DNA from 4 places in the Caproiciproducens sp. LBM24188 genome. Region 4 is predicted to be linked to each of the others. Evidence: predicted binding sites of a transcription regulator. Region 4 holds the regulator's gene; each other region holds the start of a gene.

Region 1 (3,140 bases), 630 kb from region 4:
CGCTGATCACAGCAATTGACTGCCGCGGGGGCAGCTTGTTTGAAGCGTAAAGTGACTACTTGTGCCATTTGGCGCAGTGCCCGGACAGCATCGAAAGGATGGTGTTGGTCATGACTGAATTTTTGATTCGGCTGTTTATTAAGGATTACAATCATACTAGCGATAATAAAGTACGCGAACAATACGGAAAATTTTCAGGAATTGTAGGAATTGCCACGAACTTCCTGCTGTTTCTCATTAAATTCGTGACAGGATTTTTCTTTCACAGCATTTCTATTATGGCAGACGCTGTGAACAACCTGTCCGACTCCGCTGCTTCAGTGGTCACGCTGGTCGGCTTTAAAATGGCGGGTAAACCGGCAGACCAGGAGCATCCGTACGGCCATGCGCGCATAGAGTACCTTGCGGGGCTGATTGTTTCGCTGTCTATTCTACTGGTTGGGTTTCAACTGGGGCGCAGATCCTTTGATAAAATTCTCCATCCGGAAAATGCGGAATTCAGCCTGGTTATGCTGGCAGCTCTTCTGATTTCCATTCTGATTAAAATATGGCAGGGAATGTTCTACAAAAAAATCGGGAAGCGCATTCAGTCCGAAACCATCGCCGCTACTGCAACCGACAGCCTGAACGATGTGATGGCGACAAGCGCGGTTTTCATCGGTACGGTGATTACCAAACTGACCGGCGTAAATCTGGACGGCTACATGGGTTTGGCTGTAGCGGTGCTGATTGTGATTACCGGGGTGAAGCTCATTCAGTCCACAAGCAACCCGCTGCTCGGCACTGCACCGACCCGCGAATTTGTGGACAGTATCTATGAAAAAATCATGAGTTACGACGGGATTCTCGGTATCCACGACCTGAACGTTCACAACTATGGCCCGGATCGCTGTTTTGCTTCTGTGCATTGCGAGGTTTCCGCTTCACAGGATATTCTGGTCAGTCATGATATTATTGACAACATTGAGCGCGACTTTTTAACGGAGCGGGGGATTCATCTGGTAATCCACCTTGACCCGATTGTTACGGATGACGCGCGCACCAACGCTGTAAGAGCGCAGGTGATGCAGATCATCAGCCAGATATCACCGGAAATCACCATGCACGATTTCCGTGTGGTGTGGGGCACAACGCACTCTAACCTGATTTTTGACGTGTGCGTTGCGTTTGGGTTCCAACTTACGGACGAAGAGCTGAAAAAACGGCTGGAAGATGAAATTCACAAACTGAACCCCGACTATCATGCGGTGGTTACCATCGACCACGATTACGTTCCCGCAAAGTAAATATATTCCTAGCATCGATTGTCGCCGCGGAGGATTCCGCGGCTTTTTTATGGCGTTTGCCAAAACAAAGTTCGGCAAACAATTTGAAATAAAAAATTAACAATTTATCTACTTGAAATTCCCACAGGGTTGTATTACAATAATTTTAGCACTTTAAGAGTTGGAGTGCTAAATGCGAAAATAAAAAATAGAGGTTGATAACATGGCGATGAAGCAATTCAAAGCGGAATCCAAACGTTTACTGGATTTGATGATCAATTCCATTTATACCCACCGTGAAATCTTTCTGCGCGAGCTGATCTCCAACGCGAGTGACGCAATTGACAAACTGTATTATAAAACCCTGACCAGCGGGGACACCGGCCTGAACCGCGCAGACTTTTATATTGAGCTGAAGCCGGACAAGGAAAAACGCACCCTGACGATTACGGACAACGGATGCGGCATGACCAAGGAAGAACTGGAAAATAATCTGGGCACCATTGCAAAGAGCGGTTCGCTGAACTTTAAAAAGGACAATGAACCGAAAGAGGATATCGAGATTATTGGTCAGTTCGGTGTTGGCTTCTATTCCGCCTTTATGGTCAGCGACCATGTTACCGTTATTAGCAAGGCGTATGGCAGCGACGAAGCCTACCGCTGGGAAAGCAGCGGGGCCGAAGGATATACCATCGAACCCTGCGAAAAAGAATCGCATGGCACAACGATTATTCTGAATATTAAGCCCGATACAGAAGAAAATCACTTTGATGAGTATTTGGATACTTACACGCTGAAAAATCTGGTTCGGAAATATTCAGATTATATCCGCTACCCGATTAAAATGGACGTGGAAAAGACGCGTTTGAAAGAAAAGCCCAAGGACGTAGAGGAAAAAGAGGGCGAGCATAAGGATGAATACGAAACTTATGTGGAAACCGAAACCCTGAACAGCATGGTTCCTCTGTGGCGCAAAAACCGCAACGAAGTTAAGGCGGAGGAATACAACGAATTCTACAAGAGTAAATTCAACGATTATCAGGACCCCGCTCTGGTGATTCATTCCAGCACCGAAGGTACTGCGACTTACAAAGCACTGCTCTTTATTCCAGCCAGAGCACCGTTTAATTTTTATACCCGCGATTACGAAAAGGGTCTGCAGCTGTATTCCAACGGCGTTATGATTATGGAAAAATGCGCCGACCTGCTGCCGGATTATTTCAGTTTTGTACGCGGCCTAGTCGATTCCCAGGATCTCTCGCTGAACATTTCGCGTGAAATGCTGCAGCATGACCGCCAGTTGAAGCTGATTGCGGGACGCTTGGAAAAGAAGATTAAATCCGAGCTGGAAAGCATGCTGGAAAAAGATCGCGAAAAGTACGAGAACTTCTTCAAAAATTTCGGTCTCCAGCTGAAATACGGCGTATATCAGGATTACGGATTGCACAAGGAAGTTCTGCAGGACCTGCTTCTGTTCTACTCCTCCAGTGAAAAGAAGATGGTCACCCTTAAAGAGTATGTTTCCCGCATGAAGGAAGGCCAGAAGTTCATCTATTATGCCTGCGGCGACAGCGTGGAGCACGTAGAACAGCTTCCGCAGACCGAAGCCGTGAAGGAAAAAGGCTACGAAATCCTTTACCTGACCGACGATGTGGACGAGTTCGCCGTGCGTATGCTGATGAAGTACGACGACAAGGAGTTCAAATCCGTGTCTGCCGATGACCTTGGCCTGGAAACGGAAGAGGAAAAGAAGGAAGCAGCGAAAAAGGTTGAGGAAAACAAAGATATGCTCAACTTTATGAAGGAAGCCCTGGATGGCAAGGTTAAGCAGGTAATTCTTTCCCAGAGGCTGAAAACACACCCGGTCTGCCTTTC
Region 2 (3,140 bases), 1.5 Mb from region 4:
ACGGCTGCGTCATTTGCAACCCACCCTATGGGGAACGCCTGCTTGACATTCGTCAGGCAGAAGAGCTTTACCGCACTATGGGCAGGGTGTTTGAACGCAGGCATGGTTGGAGCTATTCCATCATCAGCCCCGATGAAACCTTCGAGGAATGTTTTGGCAGAAAGGCAGATCGTCGCAGAAAACTGTACAACGGAATGATTAAATGCCAGTATTATATGTATTTTAAATCCAATAATATTGTTTGATATAAGTGAGCATCCGAAGATGCGCTGCACAAAAAACAGGAGATTACAAAGTACAATGCGCTATATATTCATCATTAATCCCACCGCGGGGAAACGAAATCCATACCAGACCGTATTTCCGCAGATTGCCAGTTATTGTCGGCAGCAGGGAATTGAATATACTGTCCACATTACTGCCCAGCCCAGACAGGCGACCGAACTGACCAGACAGCACGGAAGCAAGGGGGATGCGGTTCGCGTTTATGCCATCGGCGGGGACGGAACGCTCAGCGAGGTAGCCGCGGGCGCCTTTGGAATGCCAAATGTAGAGGTTGGGGCAATTCCCTGTGGTTCCGGAAACGATTATGTCAAAACGTTTGGCGCAGCGGAGGACTTCCTTTCGCCTGAAAAGCAGATTCACGCGGCATCGCGCTGGGTGGATATGATTGAATCCAACGGACAGCGGTCTTTGAATGAAAGCTCTGTCGGGTTGGACGCGAAAGTTGGAATGGAATCGGAACGACTGAAACGGATTTTGTCTATGGGCAAATTCGTCAATGGCCCTGCGATTTACAAAACAGCACTGGTGAAAACGCTGTTTGGCCCGCTCGAAAATCATCTGCGGATTTGCATTGACGGAACGTATTTTGAGGGAAATTATCTTTTCGCGATTGCCGCAAGCGGAAAGTACTACGGAGGCGGGTTTTGCTGCGCGCCTTCAGCTGTTCCGGACGACGGACTGCTCGATTTTATCCTGATTCAAAAGCCGCCCCTTCTTCGCATCCCGGCTCGGGTTGCCCTGTTCCGGGAAGGAAAGCATTTAACTTCGCCGAAGTTCAACGGACTCCTTACGTTTCGCCGTGGGAAAAGGATGTCTGTGGAGGCGGACCGGCCGGTTGCCGCTAACTTTGATGGGGAATATCGGCTGATTCAGAAAGAAAGTTTTCAGGTGCTGCCGCGCGCAATTCGCTTCCTGCTCCCATGTGATTCCTGTTTTTTCAATAAAAATTGTAAATAATTTATTAAATTGCATTTTTTCATAAAAAATCTATTGATTTTTTATTAGCAAGCCGCTAAAATAGGTTTAGCACTCATGGGAATAGAGTGCTAAGTAACTTAATAAACTTTAAGGAGGACATATTTATGACTGTTAAACCATTATCAGACAGAGTTCTCATCAAAATGGAAGAAGCGGAAGAAACAACAAAAAGCGGTATTATTCTTGCCGGTGCAGCAAAGGAAAAACCGCAGATTGCTGATGTAATTGAAGTTGGCCCCGGCGGAATGGTCGACGGTAAAGAAGTTAAAATGTACGTGAAAAAAGGCGATCGCGTCATTACCAGCAAATATTCCGGCACCGAGATTAAACTGGACGGTCAGGAATATACCATTGTTCGCCAGAGCGATATTCTTGCTGTTGTTGAATAAGTCAATTCAGAAACAAACGCGTGTGAAATGCTGCGGGATGCAACCTTATTGACTTTTATACAATCATCTTATTAAGTGGAGGAATTTTTTATGGCAAAACAGATTATCTATGGCGAAGAAGCCAGAAAAGCTCTCTTAAGCGGTATTAATCAGCTTTCCGATACGGTAAAGATTACACTTGGCCCGAAGGGCCGCAACGTCGTTCTGGACAAAAAGTTCGGCGCTCCGCTGATTACTAACGACGGTGTTACCATTGCAAAGGAAATTGAGCTGGAAGATCCCTTCCAGAATATGGGCGCTCAGCTGGTAAAGGAAGTTTCCACAAAAACCAACGACGTGGCCGGCGACGGTACCACAACGGCTACTCTGCTTGCTCAGGCCCTGATTCGTGAAGGCATGAAGAACGTTACCTCCGGTGCGAATCCGATGATTCTGCAGAAGGGTGTTCAGAAGGCTGTTGACGCGGCGGTGAAGTCCTTGGCGGATCATTCTAAGAAGGTTGACGGAACCGATGATATTGCCCGTGTTGCTACCATTTCCGCATCCAACGACTTTATTGGCAAACTGATTGCCGAAGCGATGGAGAAGGTTTCTTCCGACGGTGTTATCACAGTTGAGGAATCCAAGACAGCGGAAACATATTCCGAAGTAGTAGAAGGCATGATGTTCGACCGCGGCTATGTTTCTCCTTACATGGTAACCGATACCGAAAAAATGGAAGCCGTCATTGACGACGCTTATATCCTGATCACCGATAAGAAAATTTCAAACATTCAGGAAATTCTTCCGTTGCTCGAAAGCATTCTGAAGTCGGGCAAGAAGCTGGTTATCGTTGCTGAGGATATTGAGGGCGAAGCGCTTACCACGCTGGTTCTGAACAAACTGCGCGGCACCTTTACCTGCGTTGGCGTAAAGGCTCCGGGCTTTGGCGACAGAAGAAAAGAAATGCTTCAGGATATCGCAGTTCTGACCGGCGGCCAGGTTATTTCTGAAGAACTCGGGCTTGAACTGAAGGATACCACTCTGGAACAACTCGGACGTGCTCGTCAGGTGAAAGTGGACAAAGAGAACACCATCATTGTTGACGGCATGGGCGACAAGAAGGCAATCGAAGCCAGAGTAAACCAGATTCGTTCTCAGATTGCTACCACTACTTCCGACTTTGACCGTGAAAAGCTCCAGGAGCGCCTTGCAAAGCTGTCCGGCGGCGTAGCGGTTATTAAAGTTGGCGCTGCTACCGAAGTAGAAATGAAAGAAAAGAAGCTCCGCATTGAGGACGCTCTTGCCGCAACAAAGGCAGCTGTGGAGGAAGGCATCGTGGCCGGCGGCGGCGTTGCTCTGCTCAATACCATGGCAGATGTCCAGAAGGTTGTGGATTCCTGCGAAGGCGACGAAAAGACCGGCGCTCGGATTGTACTGAGAGTTCTGGAAGAGCCGATTCGCCAGATTGCTGCAAATGCAGGCCTGGAAGGCTCCGTTATCGTTGAT
Region 3 (3,140 bases), 1.3 Mb from region 4:
AGAAACCGGCAAAATATTTTCCTTCTGCTGAATGTTGTTTGTGGCAACCTGCTCGATAATGAGTTTCGCAGCCAGGCGGCCAATCTCCTCAATCGGCTGGGCCACCGTGGTCAGCGTCGGCGTAATCAGTTCGCTGAGCGCTACGCCGTCGTATCCGACTATCATCACGTCGTCCGGCACACGCCGCCCCTGCTCACAAAGCACTTTATACAGGGACATTGCCATCATATCTGTGGAAGCAAGAATTCCGTCCACTTCCGGAAAACGTTCAAGCAGTTCACGGGAACTACGAATGCTTTCTTCATAGCTGTACTGGCTGCTCAAAAACAGAGGCTGAACCCCGCGTTCGTTGCACGCATCCACATACCCCAGAAAACGTTGCTGGGTACTGGTGTACTGTTGCGGGCCGCGCATCAGCACAATCCTGCGGCAGCCGCAGTCGAGCAGATGCTCCGCGGCGATTTTTCCACCGGTATAATTGTCCGACTGAACGGAAGCGGTATAATGCGTTCCGGCATTTTTATCCAGCACCACAATCGGAAGCGGGCAATTTCGGATTTCCTCATCCAGATGCTCATTGTTTGCGGTGATAATAATACCATCCGCATTCATCGAAGTAAGCATATTGATGTAGGCGGCTTCTTTTCCCGGATCTTCATCCGAGTTACACAAAATCATTTTAAAACCGTTTTGGAAAGCTTCGTCCTCAATGGCACGGCCAATTTCATTCAGAAACACATTTAAAATGCTAGGGACTATATAACCAATTAGCCGAGATGACTTTTTGTAGAGAGAGCGGGCAATTTCGTTTGGCTTGAAACCCGTTTCACGAATAGCTTTCTGCACACGTCGGGCCTTCTCCTCGCTTACTTTAGCAGAACCGTTAATCACCCTAGAAACAGTAGCGCAGGAAACACCTGCCATCCTAGCTATATCGCTGATTTGAACCAACAAAAATCACCAATTCTTTCCATACAACTGAAAGTGCGCTTTGTTTTAGTCTTGAAAGCGCTTTCATGTTTGCAAGAACATTGTAACGCAAAAGCACCACATTGTCAAGAATTTTTGTGAAATTTATTGATATTCTATATAAAGTGATACGGTACGCCTTGAGGAGCTTGCTCTTCTTTGCTTCACAAAGCAGTACTGCATTCCGCTTTTCTCGCTGTTTTTGGCACTTTCAAAGCATTGTAGGTTAATTTTAGCACTCTAGCTATTTGAATGCTAAAATTAATAGTTTGTTCTTATTATGTTATTATATTGTTCACAAATAATTCCTATACTAAAACCGTAAACAGAGAGCGAAAGCTCCTGAAGATTCCGCCTTCGTCCAGGGCTGCCCCATAAAACGGCCCTCCCAAAACGAAAATGCGGGAAACAAAATTTTATAAATGGAGGTTTTGACTATGTTTGATTTGATTCCTTTTGAACAAAGAAGTAGAAACATGTTTGACTACTTTAACAGAATGAGTCAGGAGTTCTTCGGAGACTGGGATAAAGATTTTTATCCGTGCCGTACCGATGTCCTCGACCAAGGCGACAAATACGTACTCAAAGCCGACCTGCCGGGTTTTAACAAAGAGGATATTCATATTAACATAGAAGGCAACTACCTGACCCTGACTGCGGAGCACAGGGAGGAAAACGACAACAGCAACGGCAACTTCATCCGCCGCGAAAGAAGATATGGCTCTTTCAGCAGAAGCTTCGATATCACTAATATTGACGCGGACAGAATTTCCGCACGGTATGACAGGGGCGTTCTGGAGCTAAGCCTGCCCAAAAAAGAAACAGCCCTTCCGCCAAGCCGTCAGATCGAAATTCAGTAAAAATTCCCAAGGCCGCGCATGTTTTCAGAACATGCGCGGCCTTTTTATAAAATTTTCCTCTTCCGAAAGTAAAAAACCGATAGCGCCACAAAGAAAACAGACAGAAGAATGGCACATCCGTAACCATATGGCCAGTCCAACTCTGGCATATTTTTAAAGTTCATCCCGTACCAGCCGACCAAAAGGGTAAGCGGAAGAAAAATTCCGGTCACCACGGTAAAAAGCTTCATGATTTCGTTCAGCTTAATGTCCACCTGCGACTGATAAGCCTCCCGAACCTGCGTGATATAATCGCGCAGGTTCAGCACATGTTGGTTCAGTCGGCTGACACGAGAGGTGAACATTTTAAAATAGCGAAGGGAACTGGAGGTCAGCAAACCGTTTTCGTTTTCCTCCATACTTTCCGCCACGTCCAGCAGCTGCTCGTAGTATTTTTTATAAAACATAAGCTCTTTACGCAAATCCATAATGTCGCGCACATACTGCCCGTCTCTGTCCTCCATGATGCGCTCTTCCAGGTTGGAGATCTCATCCTCAAACTCTTCCAGTTCCTGCGAATCATTGTAGGTCAGACGAAGAAAAAAGGTGTAGAGGATGCGGGTAAGATTTAGATTTGCTGTCTTCCCTGCGGTGAAGGTTTCCAACACCTCTTGTACGATGCGGTTTTGGGTGCAGCAAACGAAGAGAATCCGCGTCCGCGTTACATAAAGCCCGACACGGTTCGTGGTAAAGCGGTGTTCCTCATCGGCAACGTTCAGTATAATAAAATCGTACCCGTCATAGGCCTCCAGCTTGGAAGGCCCCTCCTGCTCACATTCCTCAATGGTATGCAGTGCGAAATGCATAGTTTGGCGTCGTAATTCGTCCGGCGTGCAAACGCAAACCGCGCTTGTTTCAAAATCAGGAGCAATTTCTCTCAGCGTTTCTTCCTCGATTTTATAGCATTTCATTTTCCAGCAATCCAGTCCTTATAACGGATGTGGCACCGTTCTTTTTTATTTCTTGCGGTTCACCGCGGAAGTCCCTTTTTCGCAGAGGTAGGTGCTTTCTAGATCAGAAAGATGCAGTTTCACCGCGATGGGATATTTTTGATAGGCAAGGCCGATGGAAAAGCTGCCGCCTTTCACCGACTCATCAAAGCCACCCATGTGCCAACGAATGGCAATTGCCTCCGACGTTTTCAGGCGCATAAACCGCTCGATTAAGAAGACCGACTTTTCCCCGTGACCAAACGGATAACTGTCTTCAATCGTATAATAGGGCCGTTTTTCCCACGCTCCGGTTTCCTCGTTCTTTACATTCCGGACGCTT
Region 4 (3,140 bases):
TCAGCAGCTTCCTTCAAGCGCTGCATGGCCATTTTATCGCCGCTCAGGTCAATGCCGGTTTCCTGCTTAAAGGAGGAAATCATCCAGTCCATAATACGCTTGTCGAAGTCATCGCCGCCCAAGCGGTTGTTGCCCGCTGTGGCAAGCACTTCCTGCACTCCGTCGCCCATTTCAATGATGGACACATCGAAGGTGCCGCCGCCAAGGTCGTACACCATAATTTTCTGCTCTTCACCCTTGTCGATACCGTAGGAAAGGGCCGCTGCCGTCGGTTCGTTGATGATACGCTTGACGTCCAGTCCGGCAATCTTACCAGCATCCTTAGTTGCCTGGCGCTGTGCGTCGGTGAAGTAAGCCGGAACCGTAATAACGGCGGAAGTTACCGGTTCGCCAAGGTATGCTTCCGCGTCGGTCTTCAGCTTCTGCAGAATCATAGCAGAAATCTCTTGAGGAGTATAGTTCTTATCGTCAATCTTTACCTTGTAATTGGAGCCCATCTCTCTCTTAATGGAAATGACTGTGCGCTCCGGGTTCGTAATTGCCTGGCGCTTTGCAACCTGGCCGACCATGCGCTCGCCGGTTTTGGAAAAAGCCACAACAGATGGGGTGGTTCTCGCACCTTCCGCATTAGGAATAACGACCGGTTCGCCGCCTTCAATAACAGCCACACAAGAATTGGTAGTGCCTAAGTCAATGCCTATTGTCTTTGACATAATGATTACCTCCAGCAAAATTCATTTACATTACAATCGCTACGAATTTTAAGATTCAGCTTCTGAGTTAGTTTGCCACCTGCACCATTGCGTGCCGAATGACCCTGTCCTCAATTTTATATCCTTTTTGGAACACCTGCGTAATGGTGTTTTCCCCAACGTTCTCATCCTCTATGTGGGAAACCGCATTGTGCAGGTCGGGATTAAAGGGTTCGCCTTCCGCCCCCATTTCCGCCACACCGAGTTTTTTCAGCGCATTTTGCATCTGGGTAAGAACCATTTCCACGCCCTTTCGCAAGTCTTCGACGGAACAGTCAGGCTGAGCAAGCGCGCGCTCTAGATTATCCGCCACCGGAAGGAACTCCGCTACCGTTGCGGCGGTTGCATCCAGGTACAGCATGGATTTCTCGCGCTCGGTACGCTTGCGGTAATTGTCATATTCCGCAGCCGTGCGCAAAAAGCGGTCTTTCTGCTGCTTTAATTCCTCCTGGGCCTTTGCCAGAAGCGTCTGTGCGTCATCCGGTTCCGGCGCTTCCTGCGGGGCGGCGTCCTGGTTCTGAGCCGCTTCATCCGTTTCCGGCTGCTGTGTTTCGTTCTTCTGTTCGTTGGTTGTTTCGTTTTCCTGCTCGTTAGTCGGCTCGTTGGTCTGTTCGTTTCTCTGCTTGTTTTCCTGATCGCTCAAGATAAACAGCCTCCTTTATTCCGAATCCATAAGCTCCGTCAGCATTCTTCCCACGGAGTTGGAAAGGTATTCTATATTGGAAATGATTCTGCTGTAATTCATACGCGTCGGCCCAATGATGGCCAGCGCACCGGCGTCTTTTCCGCCTACGGCATAACGGGAAACCACCACGCTGGAACCGCTCAGCTCTGGTTGGTCGGTTTCTTCCCCAATCAGCACCCGGACGTTGTTTGCCGGTTTCATCAGCATCCGCGAAAGCTCCTGCGGGCGGGAAAGAAAATCCATAATGCGGCGAAGCTCATCCTGACTGAACTCACGGTAAAACAGAAGATTCATTTCACCGTCCGTCAGCACCTCGGCCTGCATGGCATCCTGCGCCACATCCAGCAGCGCCATCAGCGGGGAACTCATCAGCATGGACATGTCCCCAAGGGACACGGCCAAAGACTGAATGTACGCCGGGGTAACCGTGGAAACAGGAAGTCCCACCAGCCTTTCGTTCAGCACGCGGTAAAACACACGGAGAATATCCGGGGTTAAATCAAAGTCACAGTGAAACACACGGCTTTTCATGGTTCCCGCGGAGGTCATTAAAATCACCATCGCGGTGCGCCGGCTGGTCTGCACAAACTGAATGGCGCGAATTTCGGCCTCACCGCTGCTTGGCGTAATGGAAACCGCAGCAAACCGGGTCATCCCGGCAAGCGCCCGCGCGACCCCATCCAGCAGCTTTTGCGGGTCATAGGCGCTCGGAAGCAGCAGACTGTCGATATACCTCTGTTCCTCGCTGGAAAGCGGCCGGCGTTTCATCAGCGTGTCGATATAAAGGCGATAGCCTTTGTGGGACGGCACGCGTCCCGCCGAAGTGTGTGGCTGGTCGAGCAGCCCCATTTCGGAAAGTTCGCTCAGTTCATTTCGCACCGTCGCGGAAGAAACGGAAAAATCAAGAATATCGCAGATTGCCTTGGAACCCACCGGTTCCCCTGTAGAAACATAGAGGTCAATCACAGCCGCCAATATTTTCTGCTTTCTTGTGCTTAGCTGCAATCTTCTCACCTCGTTTCAGCTTTAGCACTCTTTATATGTGAGTGCTAACTCTTGATACTAATTTACCATTCCCAAGCGCTAATGTCAATATAATATTTGTAAACTAATTGTGAAATCGCAATAAAAGCGCGCCATATATGTCATATTTGGCGCTCCGTGTTTTATGGTATGTGATTGAAAAGCGATTATGCGAAGCGCGGCACGTTCGTTTTTGCGTTTTAGAACCGTCCGCTGTTCGCCAAATTTTGTTTCTATAATTTTAAAAATCCGTAGCCATCATCTACTTTATAAAGGGCGAAAGAATAAAAAGTATAGAAGTTTTGCGTCAAGAGTCAGTTCCCAAACAGCAACTCCGCAATCAGGGTGTTGGACACCAAAAAGCCGTTCCTGGTCAGGCGGAACCCGTCCGGGGTTGGGGCGGTCAGTCCGGCGCGCTCATATTTTTTCGCGGTTTTCCGCATGGATACGGGAATTCCGGAACCAAACCGTTCCCGGCAGCCGCGCTCGGTCAGCCCTTCCGAAAGACGCAGAGCCAGCATGGCGTATTCTTCAAAGCCGCCGCCTTCCCCGTCCGTTTTCGGTTTTCCTCCGTTTAGAAAGTCGAGCAGGCTGCGTTCGTAATAAAACCGGTTCCCATTCAGGAACGAATGCGCGGCCGGACCGATTCCAAGGTATTCTTCGCAGTGCCAATATTTTAG

What was found. Region 4 encodes HrcA, which represses chaperone genes, less so after heat shock. Its sites were predicted from a motif close to TGTTAGCACTCNNNNNNNNNGAGTGCTAACA; they were not measured.
Region 1: a site for HrcA is predicted at 1,430-1,460, ahead of htpG (molecular chaperone HtpG). Genes of this name have one in related genera too.
Region 2: a site for HrcA is predicted at 1,307-1,337, ahead of ACSVDI_RS09245 (co-chaperone GroES). Genes of this name have one in related genera too.
Region 3: a site for HrcA is predicted at 1,200-1,230, ahead of ACSVDI_RS10340 (Hsp20/alpha crystallin family protein). Genes of this name have one in related genera too.

The regions. Positions count from the first base shown of each region.
Region 1 is NZ_CP196862.1:1,130,462-1,133,601, forward strand. Features, by position in the region: gene ACSVDI_RS05430 (FumA C-terminus/TtdB family hydratase beta subunit) at 1-50, shown strand, start outside; gene ACSVDI_RS05435 (cation diffusion facilitator family transporter) at 111-1,286, shown strand; gene htpG (molecular chaperone HtpG) at 1,489-3,140, shown strand, end outside.
Region 2 is NZ_CP196862.1:1,950,161-1,953,300, reverse strand. Features, by position in the region: gene ACSVDI_RS09255 (THUMP domain-containing class I SAM-dependent RNA methyltransferase) at 1-245, shown strand, start outside; gene ACSVDI_RS09250 (diacylglycerol/lipid kinase family protein) at 301-1,242, shown strand; gene ACSVDI_RS09245 (co-chaperone GroES) at 1,368-1,652, shown strand; gene groL (chaperonin GroEL) at 1,743-3,140, shown strand, end outside.
Region 3 is NZ_CP196862.1:2,178,538-2,181,677, forward strand. Features, by position in the region: gene ACSVDI_RS10335 (LacI family DNA-binding transcriptional regulator) at 1-954, opposite strand, end outside; gene ACSVDI_RS10340 (Hsp20/alpha crystallin family protein) at 1,407-1,829, shown strand; gene ACSVDI_RS10345 (magnesium transporter CorA family protein) at 1,874-2,779, opposite strand; gene ACSVDI_RS10350 (hydrolase) at 2,825-3,140, opposite strand, start outside.
Region 4 is NZ_CP196862.1:498,517-501,656, reverse strand. Features, by position in the region: gene dnaK (molecular chaperone DnaK) at 1-713, opposite strand, end outside; gene grpE (nucleotide exchange factor GrpE) at 781-1,395, opposite strand; gene hrcA (heat-inducible transcriptional repressor HrcA) at 1,411-2,451, opposite strand; gene hemW (radical SAM family heme chaperone HemW) at 2,775-3,140, opposite strand, start outside.